DNA from 3 places in the Antricoccus suffuscus genome. Region 3 is predicted to be linked to each of the others. Evidence: riboswitches for the same ligand, from Rfam matches in the RefSeq annotation. Region 3 holds a riboswitch; each other region holds the start of a gene.
What was found. A riboswitch is a leader RNA that binds a small molecule or an ion and turns the genes downstream of it on or off. The one in region 3 is predicted to bind cobalamin.
Positions count from the first base shown of each region.

Region 1 (3,951 bases), on a different contig from region 3:
TCCGGTATCCCTTGTGCGATCAGGATCAGCCGTGCGGGGGACCCCGGAGCCAACGGGAGTAGCGACCAGATCAGCACGCTCGCGCCCAGGAGCGTGATCACGGCCTCCAGTACTCGGCGGCGTACCAGTCGCAGGACTCGCATCGGACGTGGTGGCTATTTGCCGGTCTGGCTCGTGATGTGGCGCCGGACGCTGGAGACCTTGTAGTCAACCCAGGCCGGGCCGACGACGACGGTGAAGTACTTGTAGGTGCCCGCCACGACGTACGCCTCGTCTGCGACAAGGATCTTCTGCGCGTCCTTCAGGAGCTGGTCGCGTTTCGAATCGTCGAACTCACCACGAAGCTGGTCGCCGATTTTGTCAATGGTGGGGTTGGTTATCCCCTGCGCGTTCGAGGACCCGCCGGTGACCCACCGGACGAGATACGGCTGGATCGGGTCCGCGGTTCCGGACAACGACCCGCTCAGTGCGACAGACGACTCCCACGCATTAGGGCCCTTCTTTACCGCTGCGGAGTCCTCTGCATTGTTGATCTCTAGGTCGAATCCGGCCTTCGCCACCTGGTCTTTCATCGCGATCGCGACGTCGACCGTTTCAGGTCCCTGGGCCTGCGTCACGAATCGGACGGTCAGCTTCTGGCCGTCCTTTTCCCGGATACCGTCCGACCCGACCGTCCATCCGGCATCGTCGAGTAGCGACTTCGCCTTCTTCAGATCGAACTTCTGATTCTTGAGTGCGAAGGGCATCTCGGTCGGATATAGACTCTCCGCGGCCTTGAACTGTCCGTTGCCGACGTCGTCCGCGATGCCCTTGTAGTCAATGGCCTCGGTGAATGCCTTTCGCACGTTGACGTCGGTGAAGATCCCGGCTTTGAGGTTCATCTCGACCAAGAGAGACTGAAGCGCCAGCTTTGAGGAGAGCACGGCTGCCTCGGGATCGCCCTGCAGCTCAAGCTTCGCCGAGGTCGAGGGGTAGAAGGCCATATCCGCCTCACCGCTTTTGACTCCGGCGATACGTGCCTGTTCGTCGGGTACGACCTTGACGGTGATGCCCTTCAGCGGCGGCTTGCCTTCCCAATGCTTAGCGAATGGTTTCAGTTGGAGGTTGTCCGGATCCCAGGCAGTAATCTCGTACGGGCCGGAGTAGGCGCCCTTTCCGACGATCTTGCTGGAGTCACCGCCGGCGGCATCCATGACGCTCACGTCGTAAATCTGTAGCGAGTTGTCCCGGGCGGCGAGCGCCGCCGGGACCATCGCATTCGGTGCGGGCGTGGTCAGGATGACCTTGTCACCCTCGGCGATCACGGTGGTCGCGGTGTCCAGGTAGACCTGGGCGGCCTTCGACTTCGCGATCTGCCGGGTGAGTGCGGCAGCAACAGCCTCGGCGTCTACCGGATTGCCGTTCTGAAAGGTCACGCCATCGCGCAAGGTGACTACCCATCGGGTGTCGCCGTCGCGGGATACATCCTTGGCAAGCCACGGCTTTATGCTGCCATCGTCCTCGACTTGAAGGAGATTCTCGGCGACACCCCAGTCGAAGAGCCAGTTCGTGCCTGTACCGGCCGGATCGAGTCCCGCGATCGTGTAGGAGTTGTAGATCGTAAGAGTGCCGTCGCCTTTGGCCCGGAGCTCTTTCGCCGCGCTGGCGGATCCCTGGTTGCCGTCGCTCGATGCGCCCGCGGAACATCCGGTGACAATCAGCGCAACGATGAGTGTGAGTGTAGCGATTATCGTGGGCGATCGACGTGGTCCGTTGGTGCGCTGGTTTGGCCGTCCGGCAGTAAACCGGGTGCGGTGAGCTGACACTCGCATGTTCATCCTCGTGACGTTGACCTGAATGGGTGCAGGTGTCCTGGCTCCCGGATCAACGCGCGCCTTCGGCCTTCCAACCCAGGGAGGTCGTGACCGTACGTGAAGGTTTGCTACTCGGTGACAGTTGCGGGACAGCCCCGGATTCGCACCGGTGTTCCCTGCGCGTTAGAAGGTAGCACTCGGGAGCGCACGGCAATGCGATCAGGCGGCGCGGTGCGGACCGTGCGTGTCGCTGCGACCGCGATCGGGGTAAGGTCGCGATGCAGCTGGTTTGCCTCGCCGCGTCGTGCGGTAAAGCAAAGTAATAGGGAACCCGGTGAGAGTCCGGGACTGCCCCGCAGCGGTAATTGGGAACGAACGCCGTCAGACAAGCACTGGGCCATCCGGCCTGGGAAGCGATGGCAAGTAGGTGATCGAGGCCCGATCGAGCCCATGAGTCCGAACACCTGCCAGTTGTGCGCCCGACAGCCGTCGGGTGCCGATAGTGACCTCGAGGGCGGGTCATGGCGGCTACGGGAAATCGAAGGTTGTCGCGTGTTCGACACGCATGACCGATGCCGTCGCCGGCCGGTATCTGCTCTCGCGGTCACGTAGGACTCGCGAAGGAGAGTTCGGTATGACCGATCAGGCGACGAGCCAACCACCGATCAGTCAATCGACTGTGTATGGATACCCGCGGCAAGGCGAAGACCGCGAGCTGAAGAGAGCCGTCGAAGGTTACTGGGCGGGCGGGACCGCCGAGGACCTCCAGTCCGTCGCGCGTCACTTGCGCCAGCAGCGACTGACCGTCCTACGCAACGCCGGCATCGATGAAGTGCCGGTCAATGACTTCTCGTTGTACGACCACGTGCTCGACATGGCCGTCATGTTGGGCGCGATTCCCGAGCGTCATCGGCAGGCCGTGCCGGTCACCGATACCCCGACCTCGAAGCTCGATCGGTACTTCGCGATGGCCCGCGGTACGGCGGATGTCGCACCGATGGAGATGACGAAGTGGTTTGACACCAACTACCACTATCTCGTGCCCGAGCTGCGCGAGTCGACCGAGTTCGAGCTCGATGCATCAAAGCCGCTGGAGGAGCTTGCAGAAGCCCGGGAGCTGGGGTTGCGCGCGCGTCCGGTGATCCTGGGGCCGATCAGTTTCCTGCTCTTGTCGAAGGCGGCATCCGGTGCGCGCCAGGGGTTCGAGCCCCTTTCACTCGTCGACCGCCTCGCGCCAAAGTACGGCGAGCTGCTGCAGTTGCTGCACGACGCAGGGGCCGGGTGGGTGCAGCTCGACGAGCCCGTGCTCGTGACGGATCAGTCGCCGCAGGTACTCGCACAGGTAAGAGACGTGTACGCCGCGCTCGCGGCGGAGCAGGCGCGCCCGAAAATCGTGGTGGCGTCGTACTTCGAGCGGCTCGGCGATGCACTCGACGTACTCGCCAAATCGCCGGTCGAGGGCCTGGCGATCGACTTCACCGGACCTGCGGCCCAGAACCTCACCGACTTGGCGGCGATCGGCGGCATTCCCGGCAAACGTCTGATCGCCGGCGTCATCGACGGGCGGAACGTCTGGCTCGCAGATCTGCAGACCGCCCTGTCGGCCCTCGTTACTCTGCTGGCGTTGGCGGATCGGGTAGACGTGAGTGCGTCGTGCTCGCTGCTGCACGTGCCGCTCGATGTCCGCCTCGAGCCGGATCTCGACCCGCAGGTTGCGGCGTGGCTGTCGTTTGCGCGCCAGAAGCTCGATGAGATCGTCACCCTTACCCGTGGAGTGAGTGGCAAGGCAGCGATTGCCGAAGAGCTTGAGTCCAACGGTGCGCTGCGGGTCATCCGCAGCACCTCGCCACTTGTGCGCGACGAAGCAGTCCGGGCGCGCGCCACGGCGGTCGGCGCCGACGACCTACGTCGTCATAGCCCATACGCACAGCGTGCGGAGCAGCAGCGCCGACGGCTTGGCTTACCGACGTTACCGACGACCACGATCGGTTCCTATCCGCAGACCGCGGACATACGCAAGGCGCGGGCAGGGCTGCGCAAGGGGACGGTCACGCCCGAGCAGTACGCCGAGACGATGCGCGAGGAGATTCGTAAGGTCATCGGGCTTCAAGAGGAGATCGGGCTGGATGTGCTTGTGCACGGCGAACCCGAGCGCAAC
Region 1 covers NZ_PVUE01000016.1:11,053-15,003, forward strand. The annotation lists gene CLV47_RS16280 (ABC transporter permease) at 1-143, opposite strand, end outside; gene CLV47_RS16285 (ABC transporter substrate-binding protein) at 156-1,811, opposite strand; cobalamin riboswitch at 1,845-1,971, opposite strand; cobalamin riboswitch at 2,062-2,279, shown strand; gene metE (5-methyltetrahydropteroyltriglutamate--homocysteine S-methyltransferase) at 2,428-3,951, shown strand, end outside.
Region 1: linked by a shared signal. The riboswitch ahead of metE (5-methyltetrahydropteroyltriglutamate--homocysteine S-methyltransferase) and the one ahead of CLV47_RS01345 (ABC transporter substrate-binding protein) in region 3 are both predicted to bind cobalamin.

Region 2 (3,951 bases), on a different contig from region 3:
TCTCGCGTTCCTGCGCCAGCGCATTGATCGCCGACACGGCGAGCGCCGAACCGCCACGACGACCGTGTACGACGAGGTGCGGAATCGCAGGCGTAAAGGCCGTCAGCGCCAGCTTGGACTCGGCCGACCCGACGAAACCGACTGGTACGCCGACAATCGCGGCCGGGCGAGGTCCTCCTGCGGCGATCAACTCAAGCAGGTGGAACAACGCCGTCGGCGCATTACCGATCGCCACCACGGCGCCTTCGAGCCGGTCTCCCCACAACGAGACCGCCGCGGCCGAACGCGTTGTGCCCCATGTGCTCGCGAGCTCTGCAACTCGCGGGTCGCGCAACAGGCACACCACGTTGTTGTCTGCGGGCAGCCGTTTGCGCGTGATCCCGGACGCAATCATCATTGCGTCGGTAAAGATCGGCGCTCCGGACTCGAGAGCCGCACGGGCCGCCGCGACCAGCTGATCGTGTACGACGACGTCTGCCGGTAGGTCGACCTGGCCGCACGCGTGAATCATCCGCACGACGACGGCCCGCGCGTCGTGCGGAATCTGCGTCAGGTCCGCTTCGGCTCTGATCATCGCGAAAGATCGCTCATATATCTGCGATCCGTCGCGCTCGTAGTCGTAGACGCTCGGCGGCGGCGTGGTCACGTCAAGATCCATTCGTTGGGACGGCGTCGAAGCCATCGGGTGAGCTAACTACACGATGCGGTACGGCGGGCTGGCCGCAACGGCGATCGCAGGCGCTGATGTGCACAATCTCGTCTGGGGCTAGACCACCTGCCTCGACGATCCGCTCGGCGACTCTACGCGTGTCGAACGCGGCCCTTACGCAGCCGGGTGCTCCGGCGCAGGCAAAGACCCGGCTCCACGGCGACTGTGCGTCGGCGACAAGACCCGCCGCACTGAGCCGGGCCAGGGAATCGCCCGCCGCATCACGGTCGATCCCCGGTACGACGATGTCCCGCGCGGGCGTGATGACGAGCGATCCGTCACCCGCAACCTGCCCGAGGGCGCCAAGGTGGTCAGCGGTGAGCAGGCCGAGTGGCGCGTGAACATAGAGCGCGATCCGGCTATCGTCCTGCTTGAGTGTGCCCAGCGCGCGTGGCGTAGGCCGAACAGCAGACGCCACAACCCGCGATTGGACGATCTGGGCTCCCCCATCTGGCAGGTCAAAGACGCGCCACTGCGAATGACGCGCCTGCATGAATCGCTTCGCTCGCTCGACAATGACCGGCGCGGCCTCGGTCAATGCCAGGTGCTCGCCCAGCCCTTGGCGGCCGGCACGCAGAATTCCTCGAGTCCCATCGACCAACCGGTAGGACAAATCCGAGGTAAATGCCTCCATGTCGCCACGTCCGTCGTCCAAAGCGAAAAGAAAACGACCAGGAAGGTCGGCGAGGATCGGCTCGGAGGCGAGCAACCGATCAACCTGCGCCACAAGAGGACGGATATCGGCGAACCCGCCAAGGAGACCGGTCAGTGGCGAGGCGACGATGTTGCGGACACGCTCGTGCGTGGGGTACGGCAGGTAGCCCGCGTCGATAACGCCCTGGGCAAGTCGCTCGTCGACCTCTCCATCCGTCAGGGTCAAGCCGCGGACCTGCAGGTTCGCCCGCGACGTGATCGCAATGTGGCCATCGCCGTACGCCGTCGAAAGTCGTGACAGCGCAACCAATCCCGCGATCGTTGTCTGCCCGCCCGGCACCCGCAGCCTGATGAGCGCGCCGTCCGCCGCGACGAACGGACGCAACAGCCCGGGGCAGCGGTCTGGCTCGGCGTGGTCAGCTAATGTCACCGGCCCATCGTAGTGGGATTGTCGCCCGATAGGCTGAGCCGGCAACCCATCGATGGAATAGGAACCCGGTGCAACTCCGGGACGGTCCCGCCACTGTGAACGCGGCACGCACCAGCTGCCGCGCAAGTCAGGAACTAACCGCGATGGCATCTACGACTCGAGGCGCGGACCTCGATAAGGAGCTCGTCTCATGCCCCGCATCGCGCTGGTATCGACCTCAGACACCGACCTACTCTCGGCCCGGGCCAGCCAGGCCGACTACGTCTATGCCAATCCAACCAAGATCACGCTGGACGAGATGGGCTCGCTCTGTGACGGTGCCGACCTGATCGTTGCGCGCATCCTCGGCTCGCCCGAGTCATTGCGCGAGGAGTTCGACAGGATGCGCCAGACCGGCAAGCCGCTCGTCGTACTCGGTGGCGAACAGACACCCAACGCGTCCTTGATGGAGATCTCGTCCGTGCCGATGGGAGTCGCAGCCGACGCACACGTCTACCTCGCGGAGGGCGGTGCCGACAACCTCCGGCAGCTGCACGCGTTTCTCTGCGACACGATCCTGCTCACGGGTGAAGGATTCGAGCCGGCCCTGCGGATGCCCAACTGGGGCGAGCTCGATCGCCCGGCACCGGCCGGCCCGGCCACGGACGGGGCGGTCCGGCCACGCGTTGGAATTCTCTTCTACCGAGCGCAGTACACCGCCGCCAACACCGACTACGTCCATGGGCTTGCCGACGCTATCGATGACGCTGGCGGGGTTGGTATCCCGATCTTCTGCGCATCCCTGCGTGATGCACCGCACGATCTCCTGACTCATCTGGGAACTCTCGATGCGCTCGTCACTACGGTCCTCGCCGCGGGCGGTACAAAGCCCGGTACGGCGGGCGCCGGTCAGGATGACGAGGCCTGGGATGTGCGGGCCTTGGCGGCGCTCGATATCCCTATGCTGCAAGGGCTGTGCCTCACCTGGGACCGCGAGACCTGGGCTACCTCCGACGAGGGACTGTCACCGCTCGACGTCGCAACCCAAATCGCCGTACCCGAGTTTGACGGCCGCCTGATCACCGTGCCCTTCTCGTTCAAGGAGACCGACGCGGACGGACTGCCGCACTACGTTCCGGATGCTGAGCGGTGCGCTCGAGTCGCCGGGATCGCGGTCGCGCATGCAAGGTTGCGGCACATCCCGCCCGCCGATCGCAAGATCGCGGTCGTGCTGTCTGCCTATCCGACCAAACACTCCCGTATCGGTAACGCGGTCGGGCTCGACACGCCAGTCTCCGTCGTCCGGCTCCTGCGCGCGATGCATGAGGCGGGCTACGACGTCGGCCCGGTCGGCACCAAAGACGCGCTCCCCGGGCTCGCTCCCCTTGAGCCTATTGAGGACGAGTCGCCCGATACGACTGCCGGAAATGCGCTCATCCACGCGCTCATCGAAGCCGGCGGGCAAGACGAAGAATGGCTCACCAACGAGCAGCTGTCCGGGCAGCCAGTGCGGATCAGGGCCGCCGACTATCGTGCTTGGCTCGCTGAGCTGCCGAAGCAGCTGGTCGACAGCGTGGTCGAGAAATGGGGCGAAGCCCCCGGGGAGTTGTTCGTCGATACCTCGCGCGATCCCGACGGCGAGATCGTCGTTGCCACCCTGCAAGCGGGCAACGTCCTGGTGATCGTCCAGCCGCCACGCGGGTTCGGCGAGAACCCGATCGCGATCTACCATGATCCGGATCTGCCTCCGTCGCACCATTACCTGGCTGTATACCGCTGGCTGGAGAAGTCGTTCGGCGCCCACGCCGTCGTACACATGGGCAAACACGGCAACATGGAATGGCTACCCGGCAAGAACGTCGGCATGTCGGCGGAATGTGCTGCCGACGCTGCAATCGGCAATATGCCGCTGATCTATCCGTTCCTCATCAATGATCCCGGCGAAGGCACTCAGGCAAAGCGACGCGCCCACGCGACGATCGTCGACCACCTCATCCCGCCCATGGCGCGCGCCGAGTCGTACGGCGACATCGCCCGCCTGGAGCAGCTTCTCGACGAGTACGGCAACGTCTCGGCGATGGACCCCGCCAAGGCGCCGGCAATGCGAGCGGAGATCTGGACGCTCATCCAGTCCGCGAAGATGGACCACGATCTCGGGCTTTCCGAGCGCCCGGACGAC
Region 2 covers NZ_PVUE01000008.1:90,682-94,632, reverse strand. The annotation lists gene CLV47_RS11125 (precorrin-8X methylmutase) at 1-646, opposite strand, end outside; gene CLV47_RS21830 (hypothetical protein) at 648-1,793, opposite strand; cobalamin riboswitch at 1,798-1,950, shown strand; gene cobN (cobaltochelatase subunit CobN) at 1,984-3,951, shown strand, end outside.
Region 2: linked by a shared signal. The riboswitch ahead of cobN (cobaltochelatase subunit CobN) and the one ahead of CLV47_RS01345 (ABC transporter substrate-binding protein) in region 3 are both predicted to bind cobalamin.

Region 3 (3,951 bases):
CAACGTGGTCACCGTCGCGGCCAGTCGGAGACGGTGACCGCCTGGTGAGGCGACGTGGACCCGACGTACCGATGCCTGGGTCGGCGACGACCGCAGCCGTGCAATGAGGCTCGCCCGCTCGTCGACTTCGGTATCGGTCTCGGTCACAATGCCGACCTACTTCTTCTTCGGATAAAGGTCAGGGTGAAACTGCTCAGCAAGTTGCTCGACACCCTCGGCCGACCGCGGCCCGGGTTGTGCGAGCGAGAGGCTGATCGTCGCGAAGTTTCCCTTCTTGATGGCAGTCGTATCGGCAAGCGCCGGAATGTCCTTCAACGTCGCGATCTTCGATTCGACGCTCGGGTCAAGGTAGTCGTAGATCAGGATAATGTCGGGGTTGGCGGCGGCCACCTGCTCCCACGACACCTTGCCCCACCGCAGTGGCTCGTCGGCGAGGATGTTCCTCCCGCCGGCCGCATCGATCATGACCGACGCGTAGGCCCAACCGCCGACCGTCTGCGGCGCGTCCGTGCCCGAGTTGTAGAGGAAAACCTTCGGCCGATCCGAACCCTTGACCGCGTCTTTGACCTTGTCCACTGTGGCATCGAACTTCTTCACCGCCTTCTCGGCCGCGGCGTTGACGTTGAAGATCTTGCCAATGGTCTTGAGCTCGTCCGGCATGTCTTGAAGCGTCTTGGGTTCATCGGTGCAGCCGACCGGGCTCAGGTGCGTTTTGATGCCCAAGTCCTGCAACTGCTGCCGAGTGTGGCCGGTGCTCGCGGAGAATCCATCGCCATATCCGGCGTACACGAAGTCGGGATTCGCGGCGAGTAGCTGCTCCATGCTCGGTTGTCCGGCTGCGAGGACCGGGATCTTGTCGTACGCCGACTTGTACTGCGGTCCGATCTTGCGACCCTTCAGGTACGCCGTACCCACCATCCGATCGCCGAGTCCGAGCTCAAGCATCGTCTCGGTGGCAGTCGAAGTAAGGGTGACGGCACGTTGAGGTGGCGCGTCGTAGGTCTGCGTCACGCCGCAACTCTCTACCGCCAACGGGTACGCCGTCTGCTTGCCCTTGGCCACCGCGGATCGGGACGAGGTTGCCTGCTTGTCGGCGACGGCGCTGCCACATCCTGCCACCGCGACAAGCGCGACGATAGTGACGGCGAGACACTTCGTAAGTACGGCGACGCGGTAGCGCATGAATGGTCCTTCGCGGGCAGTCGGTATGCGAAGGACCGGAAGCGATGGCATCAACCGGGACGCGGCCACCGCCGCCTATTGCAATCCTCGGCAATGTGAGCGGTCATCAACGCGAAGCCTCGGTATTCCGACTTAGCGACAATTACTCGGCCGCTCACGGTTGCGGGACAGTTCCGGAATTTCGCCGGATTCCCCTTGGCTCGCTTCGCGCACATTAGCAGACCGTTCATCGCCTTCACGTTCGTCCGGTTAGGGAGGCCGCCGCGTAGCGAAATCGGCTACCCTGATTCCACATTGGTAGACAAACAACTACGTTTGAGTATCCCGAATTCGCACCATTGGATGGACTTCATGACCGACCGACCGCACGTGATGACGGCACCGCGCCAGTCGCGATCCGAATTGTCGACGACCCGCTTGATCAACTCGGCCGCCGAACTCATCGCTGAAAACGGATATGAGCGCACGACCCTTGCGGCGATCGGGAAACACGCGGGTTACAGCCACGGCATTGTCACGCGCCGGTTCGGTTCCAAAGAAGGTCTCCTGATCGCACTCATCGAGAAGATGGCGATGGGCTGGACCGAGACTCACCTGAAGCCAGCGATCGGCAGTACGACGGGCCGCGAGGCGCTGCACATCCGAGTGAATGCGTTTCGATCCAGCTGGCGCAAGTCCGAGCGTCGCATGCGCGCCCTCTACACATTGATGTTTGAAGCGCTCGGACCGATCCCGCATCTCAAGGAGCGCATGGTCGAACTGCATCGGTACAGCCGGGAGTCGGTTATTGAGTTGATCCAGCTCGGCGTCGCCGACGGCAGCGTCGATCCAACAGTCGATTCAGAACGTGTCGCACGGCTCTTCCTTGGAGCGCTGCGCGGCGCGGCGTACCAGGCAATGCTCGATCCCGAGGCAGTCGACATCTACGACGCACTCGACGATCTAGACCTACTCGTCGACCGACTGGTGCCGGTCGCCGGCAAGTCGGCCAGCCCGAAGAAGTCAGCAACGAAGAAGTAAGTCACGACTTACCGCAGCCCTGGCGTACCGATCAACTCTTTTTCAGTTCCTGAGCGAGCATCACGATGATCCCGCTGGGGCCGCGGATATAGCTGAGTTTGTAGATGTCCTCGTAAGTCGCAACTCCGCGTAGCGGATAACACCCGTGCGCGGCGGCGATCTCAAGAGCCTCGTCGATGTCGTCGACTGAGAAGGCGACGCGGTGCATGCCGATCTCGTTGGGCTGCGTGGGCTCGGTTTCGATCGCGTTGGGGTGTATGTATTCGAAGAGTTCGAGGCGACCGCTGCCATCGGGTGTCTGAAGCATGGCAATGTTGGCGTGGTTGCCATCGAGGCCGACGGCCGTGTCGGCCCAATCGCCGCTGACTGTATCGCGGCCGAGGACGGTCAGGCCGAGATCGGTAAAAAAGGCGATAGTCGCCTCGAGATCACGGACGGCAACACCGACGTTCTCGAATTTGATTGGCATGCGTTGCACGCTATCGCATTGAGTTCGCCCCCACAGAGGACCGAACGACCGGCGGAATTGACGGCGTGCCACAGCGATCGGCGAGTGGGCAATTAGTACGCCGAGGATCGATGCACGATGGCCGGCGGCTATTCGCGTCGATTGGCGAGGGTGATGCGATGATGCAGGACCGGTGTACGGGTCGGCTCAATCCACGCCGGCGGGCGCCAGTGCGGGAGTCCATCGACCATGACTGATTCCCAGCCCCGGTCCTCGAATTCGCGGTGGTGGTATCCGCACGCGAGGGTCAAGTCGTCGATATCGGTGGGTCCGAGGTCGCGCCAGGAGGTGACGTGGTGGATGTCGCACCATTCCGGTGGTACGTCGCAGCCGGGGAAGCTGCAGCCGCCATCACGGGCGACGAGGGCGATGTACTGGCTCGCGGTTGCGAGCCGTTGCGCCCGGCCGAGGTAGAGCACGACTCCGCGGGAGTCGAGGACCGCGGGCAGGAACCGTAGCTGCGCGGCCTCGCGGAGCAGGTCCCGGATGGGGATGGGTACGCCGTGCGTGCTGGTCGCGTACCCGCAGCCACTGATCAGGTCTTCGAGGCGGATCGTGGTGATCACGGTCCCCCGCGCCCTAGCACCAGTCCGCGACGGGCCGGCGGTGACCGGGCTGGAACCGGTGGTGGCAGTGCTGGAACCGGGGGTGGCAGTGCTGGAACCGGGGGTGGCAGTGCCGGAACCGGTGGTGGCAGTGCCGGAATCGGTGGTGCCACCGGCGCTCCAATCGGCGGCAGCGCCCAGGCTGGCGGCGCTGCCCGCGTCGGATCCGGAGCCCGCGGCGCTGGTGTCGGAGATAGCGCCGGTGTCCTGAAGGCGGTGTAGCGCGTCGGAAGTATTGCCCGTGTCCTGGACGTGATGCAGCGCGTCCAGGAGCGCATCGTGCATCCGCTGACCAGCGGTACGAGCATCGCGCCCGGACACGTCTGCGGGCCGGGGAGCGGCCAGCGGGTCCAGGACTGCGCGCAGTGTCGCCAGTAGTTCCGCGGTCACCTGGCCGGTGACCTTGCCAGAATCGTGGACGCGCAGGAACCGCTGCCGTAAACGTTCATCATCACGCGGCTCGTTCCCGTCCGGATCCAGACGGTCCGTGATTTCGGCGGCGAGCCCTTCGAGGTCCCGCACCCCAAGAGTGTCCGTGTGGTTGACGAGGATGGTCTCTGCCTCGTCGAGGTCCGCCGGGTCTATGCCGGGATGTGGGGTGAGCCGGTGCAACATCTTGTGGATGACACGGGCTTG
Region 3 covers NZ_PVUE01000001.1:270,397-274,347, reverse strand. The annotation lists gene CLV47_RS01350 (FecCD family ABC transporter permease) at 1-147, opposite strand, end outside; gene CLV47_RS01345 (ABC transporter substrate-binding protein) at 157-1,182, opposite strand; cobalamin riboswitch at 1,281-1,405, opposite strand; gene CLV47_RS01340 (TetR/AcrR family transcriptional regulator) at 1,534-2,202, shown strand; gene CLV47_RS01335 (VOC family protein) at 2,234-2,671, opposite strand; gene CLV47_RS21790 (HNH endonuclease signature motif containing protein) at 2,800-3,951, opposite strand, start outside.